Regions from separate parts of the Streptomyces sp. NPDC015346 genome, predicted to be linked through region 1. Evidence: riboswitches for the same ligand, from Rfam matches in the RefSeq annotation. Region 1 holds a riboswitch; each other region holds the start of a gene.
What was found. Region 1 has a riboswitch for cyclic di-AMP ahead of ACF06X_RS13965 (transglycosylase SLT domain-containing protein). Riboswitches for the same ligand answer to the same signal wherever they lie in the genome.
Positions count from the first base shown of each region.

Region 2: another riboswitch for cyclic di-AMP. It lies ahead of ACF06X_RS10400 (M23 family metallopeptidase); the one in region 1 lies ahead of ACF06X_RS13965 (transglycosylase SLT domain-containing protein).
Region 3: another riboswitch for cyclic di-AMP. It lies ahead of ACF06X_RS22805 (transglycosylase family protein); the one in region 1 lies ahead of ACF06X_RS13965 (transglycosylase SLT domain-containing protein).
Region 4: another riboswitch for cyclic di-AMP. It lies ahead of ACF06X_RS07855 (peptidoglycan DD-metalloendopeptidase family protein); the one in region 1 lies ahead of ACF06X_RS13965 (transglycosylase SLT domain-containing protein).

Region 1 is NZ_JBIBTW010000003.1:699,705-703,257, reverse strand. It holds gene ACF06X_RS13975 (proline racemase family protein) at 1-592, shown strand, start outside; gene ACF06X_RS13970 (GntR family transcriptional regulator) at 716-1,471, shown strand; cyclic di-AMP (ydaO/yuaA leader) riboswitch at 1,722-1,908, shown strand; gene ACF06X_RS13965 (transglycosylase SLT domain-containing protein) at 1,914-2,789, shown strand; partial or broken gene ACF06X_RS13960 (phosphoribosyltransferase) at 2,895-3,527, opposite strand.
Region 2 is NZ_JBIBTW010000002.1:984,406-987,958, forward strand. It holds gene ACF06X_RS10390 (HPr family phosphocarrier protein) at 1-18, shown strand, start outside; gene ACF06X_RS10395 (GntR family transcriptional regulator) at 258-941, opposite strand; gene ACF06X_RS10400 (M23 family metallopeptidase) at 1,185-1,967, opposite strand; cyclic di-AMP (ydaO/yuaA leader) riboswitch at 1,980-2,146, opposite strand; gene ACF06X_RS10405 (M16 family metallopeptidase) at 2,349-3,553, opposite strand, start outside.
Region 3 is NZ_JBIBTW010000006.1:90,232-93,784, reverse strand. It holds gene ACF06X_RS22815 (cytochrome P450) at 1-662, shown strand, start outside; gene ACF06X_RS22810 (transglycosylase family protein) at 786-1,808, shown strand; cyclic di-AMP (ydaO/yuaA leader) riboswitch at 2,067-2,237, shown strand; gene ACF06X_RS22805 (transglycosylase family protein) at 2,241-2,948, shown strand; gene eno (phosphopyruvate hydratase) at 3,267-3,553, shown strand, end outside.
Region 4 is NZ_JBIBTW010000002.1:416,028-419,580, forward strand. It holds gene ACF06X_RS07850 (SGNH/GDSL hydrolase family protein) at 1-719, opposite strand, end outside; gene ACF06X_RS07855 (peptidoglycan DD-metalloendopeptidase family protein) at 869-1,843, opposite strand; cyclic di-AMP (ydaO/yuaA leader) riboswitch at 1,848-2,037, opposite strand; gene ACF06X_RS07860 (tyrosine-protein phosphatase) at 2,398-3,210, shown strand; gene ACF06X_RS07865 (DUF6126 family protein) at 3,229-3,384, opposite strand; gene ACF06X_RS07870 (helix-turn-helix domain-containing protein) at 3,405-3,553, opposite strand, start outside.

The sequences.
Region 1 (3,553 bases):
GAAGGCGGTGACGCTCACCAACGTTCCCGCCTTCTGCGCCGCACTGGACCGGGAGGTGAAGGTACCCGGGTACGGCACGGTCCCCTACGACCTGGCCTTCGGCGGCAACTTCTACGCCTTCGTCGAACTGGACGTGCTCGGGCTTCCGTTCGACCGCGCGCGCAAGGACGAGCTGCTCAAGGCGGGTCTGGCGGTCATGGAGGCCATCAACGCCGACGACCGGCCGGTGCACCCGGACCGGCCGGAGATCGGCGGCGTCAAACACGTCCATCTCACCGCGCCCGGCTCGGACGCGCGCCACTCGCGGCACGCCATGGCCATCCACCCCGGCTGGTTCGACCGCTCTCCGTGCGGCACCGGGACGTCGGCCAGGATGGCGCAACTGCACGCGCGGGGACGGCTTCCGCTGCACCAGGACTTCGTCAACGAGTCGTTCATCGGCACCCGCTTCACCGGCCGGCTGGTCGGCGAGACCGAGGTGGGCGAGGTACCGGCCGTGGTGCCGGCCATCACCGGCCGGGCGTGGATCACCGGTACGGCGCAGTACTTCCTGGACCCTGACGACCCGTTCCCCGCCGGGTTCCTGCTGTGACGGCCTCCCGCCGTACGTCCCGACACTGTCTCCCGCCGTGAAAACGTGAAATTGTACGCTGGTGCGGCGGCGCCTTCCCGCGACAGCCGGGCGGCGTGACAAGCGGAAGTCGGAGAACGGCACATGGGCCACCTGAAGCAGAGTCACCTCATCACCACCCGCGAGCGGCTGCGCGACCAGGTGGCCCACGCCCTGCGGGCCGCGCTGATCTCCGGCGAGCTGAAGCCCGGGGAGGTGTACTCGGCGCCCGGTCTGGCCGAGGACTTCGGGATCTCCGCGACGCCGGTCCGCGAGGCCATGCTCGACCTCGCCCGCGAGGGCCTGGTCGAGCCGGTGCGCAACAAGGGTTTCCGGGTCACCGAGGTCGACGAACGCGACCTCGACCAGTACACGGACATCCGGCTGCTCATCGAGGTGCCGACGGTGGGCCGGGTCACGCTCACGGCGGACCGCGCGGAGCTGCGCGCGCTGCGCCCGATCGCCGAGGACATCGTGGCGGCGGCCCGCGCCCACGACCTCATCGGCTACCTCGAATCCGACCGGCGCTTCCACCTCACGCTGCTCGGCCTCTCCGGCAACGAGCGCCTGGTCGAGACCGTCGGCGATCTGCGCAAGCGCTCCCGGCTCTACGGCCTGACCGCGCTGGACGAGCGGGGCGAGCTGCTGCCCTCCGCCGAGGAGCACCTGGAGCTGCTCGACCTCATGCTGGCCGGCGACGCGATGGGCGCCGAGGCCTGCATGGTCCGCCACCTCAGCCACGTACGGTCCCTGTGGGCGCGGGACGACTCCCGTACGGTGCCGGCCGGCCCGCGCGGGAGCGCCGGGACGGTGGGCCGGCCGCGCGGCCCTCGCCAGGACGTACGCCCAACCAGGGCATGAACTCCCGAATCGGACAGAAGCACCCTTTCCCTCCTTCTGCTTCGATATCGCCTATCAGGGCTGATGCATGGCGATGACCGATATTCCCTGCCGGTGACATGAATCACCCTCAGGGAAATCCCGGGTCGTCACCCGACCGCACCCCCTTGCGCGTCAAGGAAGTTCGGAGTCGAGGAAACCAGGGGCGGAAATAACGGAGACTCGCCGCGTCTTGTTTCCGCCGGTATTTCTCGCCTACGGTCACCTCCATTCGGACGGATCGCCGAATCCTGCCACCGTCCGAAAACCCGATCATTACACCCGTCGGCAGGAGCGGGGGACCCAGGTATTTCGCCGGTCCGGATTTCCGGACCGGCTCGGGGTGAAGCCGCACGTGTGCGGCCGGGCATCTCCAGCCCGAACCCGACAGCTCACCCCGCAGGCGCCGGAGAGGAATCCCAACATGCCCGCTCACGGTAAGCACCGGCGCCCCAAGACCCGTCTCCGTCCGCTCAGCCGCGGCATCGCCCTGGCGAGCACGGGTGGCGCCGCCCTCGCGCTGCCCCTGGTCGCCACGGCCGCCGCCCACGCCGCGCCCGCGACGGCCCCCGCGGTCGCCACCGAGAAGACCGTCGTCAACTCGGTGGAAAAGATCAAGAATGCAATTCCCGCCGGAAAGGAATCGGTGCGCAAGACGTACACGGTCGTATCCGGCGACTCGCTTTCGGCGATCGCTCAGGAACAGCGTGTGCGGGGCGGCTGGAAGGCTCTGTACCGGACCAATCGAAGTGTCGTCGGTGACAACCCGTCACTTATCCACCCCGGTCTCGAACTGACGATCCGCCCGCTGACCGGCACCGCCCCGCAGGCGAAGCCGAAGCCCGCCGCGAAGCCGAAGCCGAAGGCCAAGCCGGCGAAGGACACCGGCACCGCCGGCGACCGGGCCAGCCGCTCGCAGGAGCGGACCGCCCCGGCGGCCCCGGCTCCGGCCGCGGCCCCGGCGGCCGCGAAGAGCTACAGCAACGACCTCGACGGCTGGATCCGGGAGTCGCTGGACGTCATGGCGCGGTACGGCATCCCCGGTTCGTACGAGGGCATCCACCGCAACATCATGCGCGAGTCGTCCGGCAACCCGCAGGCCATCAACCTCTGGGACTCCAACGCCGTCAAGGGCACCCCCTCGAAGGGTCTCCTCCAGGTCATCGAGCCGACCTTCCTCGCCTACCACGTGCCCGGCACCTCGATGGACCTCTTCGACCCGGTCGCCAACATCACCGCCGCGTGCAACTACGCCGCGGACCGGTACGGCTCCATCGACAACGTCAACGGGCCCTACTAGGACGCCCCCACCTCCTGACCCGTCGGCGAGGACCCGTGGAGTTCACCTCCGCGGGTCCTCGCCGGCTCGGCGCGCGGCCTCGTCGTGCGCGGCCTTGTCGTCCGCCGCGTGGCCGCGCTCCAGGCAGGCGATGACCTCCTCGTCCGGGGTCTGCGAGAAGTCCGCGTAGAACTGGCCGATCGCGTAGAAGAACTCCGGCTCCCGCACGGCGACGGCCTCGTCCACCTCCCCGCCGAGCCGGGCCGGCCAGCCGTGGGGCGCGACCGGCACCGCGAGCACGATCCGCGCGGCCCCCCGGGCGCGGACCACCCGGCAGGCGGCGAGCGCCGTCGACCCCGTGGCCAGGCCGTCGTCCACCACCACGGCCGTGCGGCCGTCGAGCGGGACCGGTCGCCGCGCCCCGCGATAGCGCTGGACGCGCTCAAGCAGCACCCCCCGCTCCCGCTCCTCGACGGCGTCGACATCGCGGTCGGAGACCCCCGTCTCCCGCAGGACCCGCTCGTTGAGGACCCGTACGCCGTCCTCGCCGATGGCGCCCATGGCCAGCTCGGGCTGGTAGGGCACGCCCAGCTTGCGTACGAGACAGATGTCCAGGGGCGCGCCGAGGCTGCGGGCGACCTGTTCGGCCACCGGCACCCCTCCGCGGGGCAGTCCGAGGACCACCACGTCCTGGTCCTTGAGATGTTCCAGGCGGGCGGCGAGCTGCCGTCCGGCGTCCGTGCGATCGGTGAAGTACATGTCCCGCTCGTCTCCTTGGCTCCGCG
Region 2 (3,553 bases), on a different contig from region 1:
CTTCCCGAGACGGTCTGACCTTCCCGGAACGGTCCGACGGACCATTCCCGAGACGCCGCACCCGCCGGAATCACGGCGGCTGCGGCGTCTTCCTTTTCCGGGACCCCTCGGACGCCCAATCCGGAGAACGCGAATTCCAGGCAGCGTGAATTCCAGGCAGCGTGAATTCCAGGCAGCCCTAATTTCCGGGCAGCCCTAATTTCCGGGCAGCACGCCTCCGCCCGCCGAATAACCCCTCTTTGTATACGGCCCCGTCGTTAATTCCGGACACCCGCGGTGTTTACGACATGTTGCGAAACCCTCACACGTCCCCGCTCCGGCCGCTTGAGCCGATGGAGAGCCAGGGAGCGCTCGGCGTGCAGCGCGGTCAGCGCGCGCGCCCTCTCGGCGTCGCCGCGCGCCACGGCGTCCACGATCGCCCCGTGCTCGGCCCATGCCTCCACGGGCTGGGCGGCGGGCTCGACCGCGTACATCCAGGCGATCTTGTGACGCAGCTGGGTGAGCAGCGCGGTGAGCGCCGGGCTGCCGGAGGCCTGGGCGAGCGTCTCGTGGAACCAGCCGCCCAGTGACCGCAGATCCTCGCCCTGCCCACGCCGTGCCCGCTCCTGCCCCAGCCTGACCAGGCCCCGCAGCACCTTGAGATGGGCCTCGGTCCGCCGCTGGGCGGCGCGGGCGGCCCCGAGCGGCTCCAGGAGCGCCCGTACGTCCAGCAGGTCCGCCGCCTCCTGCTCGGTGGGCTCGGCGACCTGGGCCCCCGCGTGGCGGCGGGTGGTCACGAAGCCCTCGGACTCCAGGGTGCGCAGCGCCTCGCGGACCGGGACGCGGGAGACTCCGTAACGGCGGGCCAGCTGCTCCTCCGTCAGCCGGCTGCCGGGCTCAAGGACACCGGAGACGATGTCGTCCCGGATCGCCGTGCATACCGAGTGCGCGGGAATGCGCATGTTCGACCTCCGCCTTGATCCGCGCGAAACCCATCCGATTGATGTCCGCTCGACGTCCGTTGACGTCTGTTCGTCGACTCTTCGGTGACTCTATTGCAGCAGGGCGGAATTTCCGATGGTTACCGGTGATCCATGGATATCTTTTGGCCAGCGAAAAGCCCCGGCTCTGTACGAGCCGGGGCTTTTCTGACGTGTGCGTGTATGACGTGTGCGTGTATGACGTGCGCGTGGGGGACGGGCGGGTCAGACGTTCACGCCGCGGGCGCGCAGGTACGCGACCGGGTTGATGTCGGAGCCGTACTCGGCGCTCGTGCGGGCCTCGAAGTGGAGGTGCGGGCCGGTCGAGTTGCCGGTGGAGCCGGAGATGCCTATTTGCTGGCCCGGCGTGACGGACTGGCCGACCGAGACGGTGACGGCCGACAGGTGGCCGTACTGGGTGTAGGTGCCGTCGTGCATCCGGATGACGACGTTGTTGCCGTACGCGCCGCCCCAGCCGGCCTCGACGACGGTGCCGGTGCCGACCGAGACGACCGTGCTGCCGTAGGCGGCGTGGAAGTCGACGCCGGAGTGGCTGCCGGAGGACCAGAGCGAGCCGCCGGTCTGGTAGCCCGTGGTGACGTACGAGCCGGCCACGGGAAGCTGGAAGGAGTTCAGGCGCTTGCGCTCGGCCTCGCGGGCGGCGCGCTCCTTGGCCTCGCGGATCTCCTTGGCGCGGGCCTCGGCCTTGCGCTTGGCCTCGGCCTTCCGCGCGGCCTCGGCCTTCGCCCGGGCCTCCGCCTCGGCGGCCTCGCGCTCCTGCGCGGCGGCCTGGGCGTCGATCGTGTCGGCGAGGGCGTCGGCGGCGACGACCTGGGTCAGGCCGGTGTCCTCGACGGAGCGGGTGTCCGCGTCGGCGGCGAACGCCGGGGAGGCGAGGGTTCCGATGACGCCGGTGGTGGCGAGGGTCGCGACGCCGGCGATGCCCGCGCCTCGGCGCGACAGACGGCTCGGACCACGATGCTTCCCGGTGGCACGGGTGAACGCCATGTAGTGGCTGATCCTTTCCTTCCTTCTCGCCTACCGGGTTAGCTGACGGGTTCGGAGCAGGAAGGTCTCCTACGGGCCCCTCCGCACGGGTGCGAAGGCGTCCGATTCACCCCAGGGACTTGGTGTGGGTCCCCGGCTCCCCAGGCTCGCGCCTGACGGGGACTCGGCGATGACTGTCCGATGCCGCGGGTGCGGCGGGTGCAACTGGCGAACAGCCGGACCGACGCTAAGCGGACCGTCTTTCAATCACCAAACAGACACGGATATTTGTAAGACATGCCACAGGGCAGACAGCCACCCTCCGCCTCAATCCGGACAAACGGCGAGGACCCCGACGTACCCTGACGTCGGGGTCCTCCAGGTGAGGTTCGGGAGCCTCGATCAGCCGGGGACAACCGTCACTTCGCCGATGCCGAGGGCGCGCACCGGCTCCTCGATCTGCGCCGCGTCACCGACGAGCACGGTGACCAGACGGTCCACCGGGAAGGCGTTGACGACGGCCGCCGTCGCCTCCACCGTGCCGGTCTCCGCAAGGCGCGCGTACAACTGCGCCTGGAAATCGTCCGGAAGGTGCTGCTCGACCTGGTCGGCGAGCGTCCCCGCGACGGAGGCCGCGGTCTCGTACTTCAGCGGGGCAACGCCCACCAGGTTCTGCACGGCCACATCACGCTCGGCGTCCGTCAGGCCCTCCGCCGCGAGGGTGCGCAGCACCTTCCACAGGTCGTCGAGGGCCGGCCCGGTGTTGGGCGTGTCGACGGAGCCGCTGATGGCGAGCATCGAGGCGCCGTTGCCCTTGCCGTCGGAGCGGAGCACCTGCCCGAACGCCCGCACACCGTAGGTGTAGCCCTTCTCCTCCCGCAGGACGCGGTCCAGGCGGGAGGTGAGGGTGCCGCCGAGGCAGTACGTGCCGAGGACCTGGGCCGGCCAGACGCGGTCGTGCCGGTCGGCGCCGACGCGGCCGATCAGCAGCTGCGTCTGGACGGCGCCCGGGCGGTCCACGACGACCACACGGCCGGTGTCGTCGGCCGTGATCGGGGGGACCGGACGAGGCTCCGCCGTGTCCCCGGTCCAGGCGCCCAGCGTCTCGGCGAGGACCTTGTCCAGGTCCACGTCGGTCAGATCGCCCACGATGACGGCGGTGGCCGTGGCGGGCCGGACGTATCCCTCGTAGAAGGCGCGGACCGCGGCCGCGTCGATCGCGGCGACGGTCTCCTCGGTGCCCTGGCGGGGCCGGGACATGCGCGAGTCGGCCGGGAAGAGCTCCTTGGAGAGCTGCTTGGCCGCCCGGCGGGCCGGGTTGGCCGTCTCGTGCGGGATCTCGTCGAGCCGGTTGCGCACCAGGCGCTCGATCTCGGTCTCCACGAAGGCCGGCGCGATCAGCGCCTCGGAGACCAGACCGAGGGCCTTGGGCAGCCGGGAGACGGGGACCTCCAGGGAGACCCGTACGCCCGGGTGGTCGGCGTGCGCGTCGAGCGTCGCGCCGCAGCGCTCCAGCTCGGCGGCGAACTCCTCCGCCGTGTGCTTGTCCGTCCCCTCGGAGAGGGCGCGGGCCATGATCGTGGCCACGCCGTCCAGACCGGCCGGCT
Region 3 (3,553 bases), on a different contig from region 1:
GCGGCTATCTCGCGGAGCTGATCCACCGCAAGCGGCTCGACCCCGGCGACGACCTGATCTCGGGGCTCATCAAGGCGTCCGACCACGGCGAGCACCTCACGGAGAACGAGGCCGCCGCGATGGCGTTCATCCTTCTCTTCGCCGGGTTCGAGACGACGGTCAACCTGGTGGGCAACGGCGTGTACGCGCTGCTGCGCAACCCGGGGGAGCGCGAACGCCTCCAGGCCTCGCTCGCGGCGGGGGAGCGGGACCTCCTGGAGACCGGCGTCGAGGAGCTGCTGCGCTACGACGGGCCGGTGGAGCTGGCGACCTGGCGGTACGCCATGGAGCCGCTGACGATCGGCGGGCAGGAGATCCCGGCGGGGGATCCGGTGCTCGTGGTGCTCGCGGCGGCCGACCGGGACCCGGAGCGGTTCGACGCGCCGGACACGCTCGATCTGTCCCGCCGTGACAACCAGCATCTGGGATACGGGCACGGCATCCATTACTGCATCGGCGCCCCGCTCGCCCGTCTCGAAGGCCAGATCGCCCTGGCGACCCTGCTGACGCGTCTGCCGGACCTGCGACTCGCGGTCGATCCCGCCGATCTGCGGTGGCGCGGCGGGCTCATCATGCGCGGATTGCGCACGCTTCCGGTGGAGTTTGCCCCAGTTGCGAGCTGACGTGGACTGACGGGCCGTCAAGACTGTGACTTTTACGTGATCTCCGCTGCATCGACTTGTGACAAGCGTTCGAATGCCGCTACGTTCACCGTCACCTCAGCAGTCACGCGAAAGGCACTCCGCATGCGCTCCGGGAACGGTCGACACCGCAGACCCCGCCAGGCCCCCGCCCTCGTCGTCGCCGCAGGCGTGACCGGATCGGCCCTCGCGCTGCCGTTGCTCGGCGCGGGTTCCGCCTCGGCCGCCGACGCCGCCACGTGGGACCGCGTCGCCGAATGCGAATCGGGAGGCCTGTGGAGCGCCCACTTCGGCAACGGGCTCTACGGCGGGCTCCAGTTCACGCAGGAGACCTGGGAGACCTACGGCGGTCTGGCGTACGCGTCCAGCGCGGACCTCGCCAGCCGCGCCCAGCAGATCGCGGTGGCCGAGAAGGCGCTCGCCGCGGGCTCCACCCAGTGGGCCACCTGCGCCCCCATCGCCGGCCTGACGAACGACGGCGCCGCCCCCGACGTCGACCCCGGACCGCCCGTCACGCCGACCGAGCCCACGGGCCCGGTCGAGGAGTCGGACTGGACCTCCGGCCTCGCGACCGCCCCCGGATCGGCCACCGCCTCTCCCGACGCGCCCGAGGCGCCCGAGACCGCGCCGGCCGCGCCGACGACACCCGCCGCGCCGACGACGCCCGCCGCGCCCGTGACGCCGGACGCCTCGACGCCCACCGGAACGCCGGCCACCGGGACCCCGTCCCCGGCCGGCACGACGCCCGCCGCGCCCGCCGCGCCCACCGCACCGGCGGCCCCCGGCACCGGCAAGCACCGCGGCGACGCGGCCCCGGAAGAGACGGTCAATACGGACAAGAGCCCGGAAACCGGTCGTCACGCCTCGCCGGCTGACGGGGCGACAGCCGGCGCGGCTCCCGTCGAGGGGTCAAGCGATTCGGGCAGCACGGACAGTGCGGGCACTTCGGGTGAATACACCGTCAGGCCGGGCGACAGTCTCTCCGAGATCGCTCAGAAGAACGAGCTGCCCGGAGGCTGGGCCTCCCTCTACGACGCCAACCGCCGGACGGTGGGCGTCGATCCGGACCTCATCCTCCCTGGCCAGAGTCTCGATCTGACGCTCGGACTGGCCCAGCCGCAGGGGTAGTTCGGGACCCTATGTCCGGTTCTGTCGAAGTGAGACATGAGTCTCTTCGCCCGAACTGGCGTGCCGCGTCCGCAAAGTCTGCTCTTGTCGCCTCTCACCTGCGCAAACACCCTTTATCGGCACGCAAGTGGGGGCGATATGTCCCTCTTGGGCTTCTTTGAACTTCGGAGAGGTCTGTGTCTACGGTCGTCATCGCTCGCCACCGCGGGCCCCGTCGACCGGTACGCCGAATCCTGCCGTCGGCCGATGGGAACAGTCGTCGCGTCAGCGCCGAAGGCAGGAGCGGGGGACCCAAGGTAAGTGCCGTCCCCGGCCGTCAGACAGACGGCCGACGGATCGGCTTGGGGTGAAGCCGCGCGCCAGTCGCGCGGCCGGGCAGCTCACGCCCGAACCCGACAGCTCACCTCGTAGGCGTCGGTGAGGAGAAGTCCCATGCTGTTTTCCGCCAAGGGCAAACACCGCCGTCCCTCCAAGGCCGCCCGCGCCGTCGCCCTCGCCGGGGTCGCCGGCGTCGCCGTCGCCGCCCCCCTGATGACCGCAGGCTCCGCCTCGGCCGCGACCGCCTCCGAGTGGGACGCCGTCGCCCAGTGCGAGTCCGGTGGCAACTGGTCCATCAACACCGGCAACGGCTACTACGGTGGCCTGCAGTTCTCGACCTCCACCTGGGCCGCCTACGGTGGCACCGCGTACGCCGCCACCGCCGACCAGGCCTCGAAGTCGCAGCAGATCGAGATCGCCGAGAAGGTCCTCGCCGGCCAGGGCAAGGGTGCCTGGCCGAGCTGTGGCGTGGGCCTCTCCAGCGCCTCCTACACCGGTGGCGCCGCCGAGAGCGCGCCGCAGCAGAGCGCCCCGCAGCCGCAGGAGCGCAAGGCCGAGCAGCCGACGACCCGCAGCGAGCAGCGCACCGCGCCCAAGGCCGCGGCGAAGAAGGCCGAGCCGAAGAAGACCGTCACCACGCCGACCGGCAAGAAGGTCGCGAAGGGCGACGGCGAGTACAAGGTCGTCGCCGGCGACACCCTGAGCAAGATCGCCGCCGCGCACGACGTCAAGGGCGGCTGGGAGAAGCTCTTCCAGCTCAACAAGGACATCGTCGACGACGCCGACCTGATCTACCCGGGCCAGCAGCTTCACCTGAAGTGAGCCCGGCGGCCCGTGTGAGTCCGGCGGCTCCCACGGGTCCCAGGACCCCCAGGGGTCCGATGACCCTCCCGCGGTGACCACCCCGGTCCGGCGCGCCCCTTCCCCCGTGGCGCGCCGGGCCGGGGTTTCCCCTGTTACCGGTGAGTAGTTCTGGGGTCCTATGACCCCAAACGCATGCCCTTGGGTCCTTTTTCGTCCCAGCGGGCGGGCGCCCGGCCGACCGGAGCCCCGGAGCCGGTTAGGCTCTTGTCGCAAGGCCGAAGCGACCCTGCACAAGTGTTCGTCACATCTAGCGTCACATCCCAGAAGGAGATGCTCGTGCCGTCCATCGACGTCGTCGTAGCCCGGGAAATCCTGGACTCCCGAGGCAACCCCACGGTCGAGGTCGAGGTCGGCCTCGACGACGGCAGCACCGGCCGTGCTGCCGTTCCGTCCGGTGCCTCCACCGGAGCGTTCGAGGCCATTGAGCTCCGTGACGGAGACAAGAGCCGCTACATGGGCAAGGGCGTGGAGAAGGCCGTTCTCGCCGTCATCGAGCAGATCGGCCCGGAGCTCGTCGGCTACGACGCCACCGAGCAGCGCCTGATCGACCAGGCGATGTTCGA
Region 4 (3,553 bases), on a different contig from region 1:
CACGGCACCAGGTACTCCCTGGCCCACTGGATGTCGTCGCGGCGGACCTCGAGCGGGCCGCGCGGCGGCAGCGGCGGCCAGGCCTGGTCCGGGTCGGCCGGTACCTCGATGCCGAGGACCTGGGCGGCGCGCAGCGCGACCCGGGTGTGGCCCTCGGGCGACAGGTGCAGCCGGTCGGCGTCCCAAGCCCGCCTGTCCTGGACGGACTTGAGCGACCACAGGTCCAGGACCGGACAGCCGTAGCGGTCGGCGATGGCGCGGACGTGGGCCGTGTAGGTGGCGATCTTGCCGCGCAGGTGCCGGAGGACGGGAACGTCACGGGTGTCGAAGCCGGTCGTCACCATGACCGTGCCCACGGCGGACGTCAGCTCGGCGACGGCGCGCTCGAAGCGCTCGGCGACGTCGTCGGGGTCACTGCCGGGGCGGATGATGTCGTTGCCGCCCGCGCAGAAGGACACCAGATCGGGGGCGAGTTGCTTCGCCCTCGGCACCTGCTCGGCCACGATCTGGTCCAGGAGGCGGCCGCGTACGGCCAGGTTGGCGTAACGGAACGCGTCGGGCTCGGGCAGTCGGTCGGCCAGCAGGACCGCGAAGCGATCCGCCCAGCCGACGTATCTCCCGTCGGGCCCGGGGTCTCCGACGCCCTCGGTGAAGCTGTCACCGATCGCCGCGTACGACCCGAATACGTGCGTGTCTCTTGATCTCGAATCGTCTGCCACGGGAACACATCTTTCCCTTACGGGTGTGACCTACGCGACCGTAAGGAGGGGTTGACGGCGGGTGAGATACGCCACCGGTCAAGATTGCCCAAAGCCGGAATACGCCGAGGCCCGGCACGCGGGTGCCGGGCCTCTCTGGCGTATGTGGATCAGACGCCGACGCCGTGCTGGCGCAGGTAGGCCAGCGGGTCGATGTCGGAGCCGTAGCTCGGCCCGGTGCGCATTTCGAAGTGCAGGTGCGGACCGCTGGAGTTGCCGGTCGAGCCGGACAGGCCGATCTGGTCGCCACCGCTGACGCTCTGGCCGGCGGAGACGGAGAGGGAGGAGAGGTGCGCGTACTGCGAGTACGTGCCGTCCGCGTGCTGGATGACGACCTCGTTGCCGTACGAGCCGCTCCAGCCGGCGGAGTGGACGGTGCCCGGGCCGACGGCCTTCACGGAGGTGCCGGAGGAGGCCATGAAGTCGACACCGGTGTGGTAGCCGGAGGACCACATGGAGCCGGAGGCGCGGTACGGCGTGGAGACGCCGCCGGAGACCGGGGCGACCCAGCCGGAGGACGCGGCCTGCGCGGGGGCGGCCGGGGCCGCCGGGGCGGACTCCACCGTGGTGCGCTCGGTGGAGCGCGAGCTGCGCGACTCGGCCGAACCGGAGGAGGACTTCTCCGTCTTGGGCGCGGCCTTGGGGGCCGCCTTCGGCGCGGCCTTCGGCGCGGCGGCCTTGGGCGCGGACGCCTTGGCCGGCGACTTGGCGCCGAGGGTGAGCTTCATGCCCGGCAGGATCAGCGACGGGTTCTCGCCCACGACCTCGCGGTTGTCGGCGTAGAGCTTCTTCCAGCCGCCGGCCAGGTGGTGCTCGGCGGCGATCTTGGACAGGTAGTCGCCGGCGACGACGGAGTACGTGGTGGGCTTGGCCTTGGCGGCGGGCGCGGCCGGGGCCTTGGCCGGAGCGGCGACGGCGGCGACGGCCTGCTGGGGCGTCACGGCGGGAGCGGCCTTCTCCGCGGCGTGGGCGCCGGTGGCGCCGAGGAGCGGGAGGGCGACGACGGCGCCGCCGGTACCGGCGGCGACGAATCCGCGAGTGAGCGGGTTGACCTTCGGGCGGCGGTGCTTACCCTTTGCGGGCATGACGAATTCCTCTCCGTCGCCTACGAGGTGAGCTGTCGGGTGCGGACTGGAGATGTCCGGCCGCGTTTTCACGCGACTTGACCCCAAGCCGTCCGGAAACGACCGGAACGGCGTACTACCTGGGTCCCCCGCTCCTGCCGTACGTGGGGTGGGTGCGGATTCCGGACGGTGGCAGGATTCGGCGGTCCGACCGGATTGACGGTGACCGTAGACGAGTGGGGTCGGCGCGAACAAGCCGTCGGATTCGTCTCGCATTCTCCGGCTTGGAATTCGCCCGGAATTCCGGTCACCCTCCGTCGATGACGGAACCTGGATCTCCTTTTCGCGCAGGGGAATTGCCCGGGACGATCAGGCACGTTCCGTCACAGTTATGACGCTGCTCACGCGCCGGAGACCATCTCCCCTGCAATCAGGGCGCGTTATCTCTAATGTCCCAATTCGGACAGACAGCTCATTCCCGCCCGAGGGGTGTGCCGAGGGAAGCCGACCCGGGATGATTGCCCGAGGAACCGATCTCGTATCGTCGAACATCCTCACAACACTCAGGAGCACTCGTGACGCAGCAGCTGCCGCAGGTCCCGTCGACCGAGCCCGAGCTGAGCGGGGTACGCAACTTCCGGGACGTGGGCGGCCTGCCGACCGTGGACGGCAGGTCGGTGCGGTTCGGGCGGCTCTTCCGCAGCGGCCACCTGGCGCACGCCACCGAGGAGGACGCGGCGTTCCTCGCCGGCCTGGGGCTGCACACCATCTTCGACTTCCGCAACCAGGCGGACCGGAAGGTCGAGGGGCCCGATGTCGAGCTTCCGGGTGTACGAAATGTGAACATACCGCTCAACGACCCGGCCGACGGCAAGGAGTTCTGGAAGCTGGTGAGCACCGGCAACATCGAGCAGCTCCGCTCGGTGCTCGCCGACGGCAAGGCGGCGGCCCGAATGTCCGATTCATACCGGAAGATGATTGCCGAGCGGACGGCGGAGCACAGCCGCGTCCTGCACGCGATGGCCGAGGACAGCGTCCCCGCCCTCATGCACTGCGCGGCCGGCAAGGACCGGGCGGGCCTCTCCATAGCCATCTCGCTGCTCGCGGTGGGGGTCGAGCGCGAGGCCATCGAGGCCGACTACGTGAAGTCGAACGACCCGCACCGCCGCTACAAGGTGCGCCGCAGCTCCACGGCCGCCGACGCCCTGTCGCCCGAGGTGATGGAGCTGCTCAGCCCGCTCTTCGACGCGCGCCTGGAGTACTTGCGGGCGGCGTTCGAGACGATCGAGCAGAACTGGGGCACGGTCGAGAGCTACCTCTCGGACGGCCTGAAGCTCTCCCCCGCGACGCGCGAGCGGCTGCGCGAGCGCCTCGTCACCGAGGCGTAGCCCACGCAGCCCGGCCCGCTAGTGGTTCTGGCCGCCGAGCATGAAGAGCAGGTAGAGGAAGCCGGCGAAGAGGTGGCCGGCCACCAGGTAGGCGAAGAGCCGGAGGACCAGCCCCTTGGGGAACTTCCCGTCCCCGCGCTCCTCGCCGGTGGTCGGAACTGGCTTTTCGGACATCTCTGCCCTTTCGGTCGGGTTCAGCGGAGACGAGGAGTGCCGGTGCCGAGGCACAGCTCGGCGACGGGGCTCTGCGTCAGGGTGTGGACGAAGAGCAGCTCGGCGCCGCCGTGCGTGGCGGCCCCGATCCGGTGCGGGGTGAGCGAGTCGAAGTGCGCGCTGTCTCCCG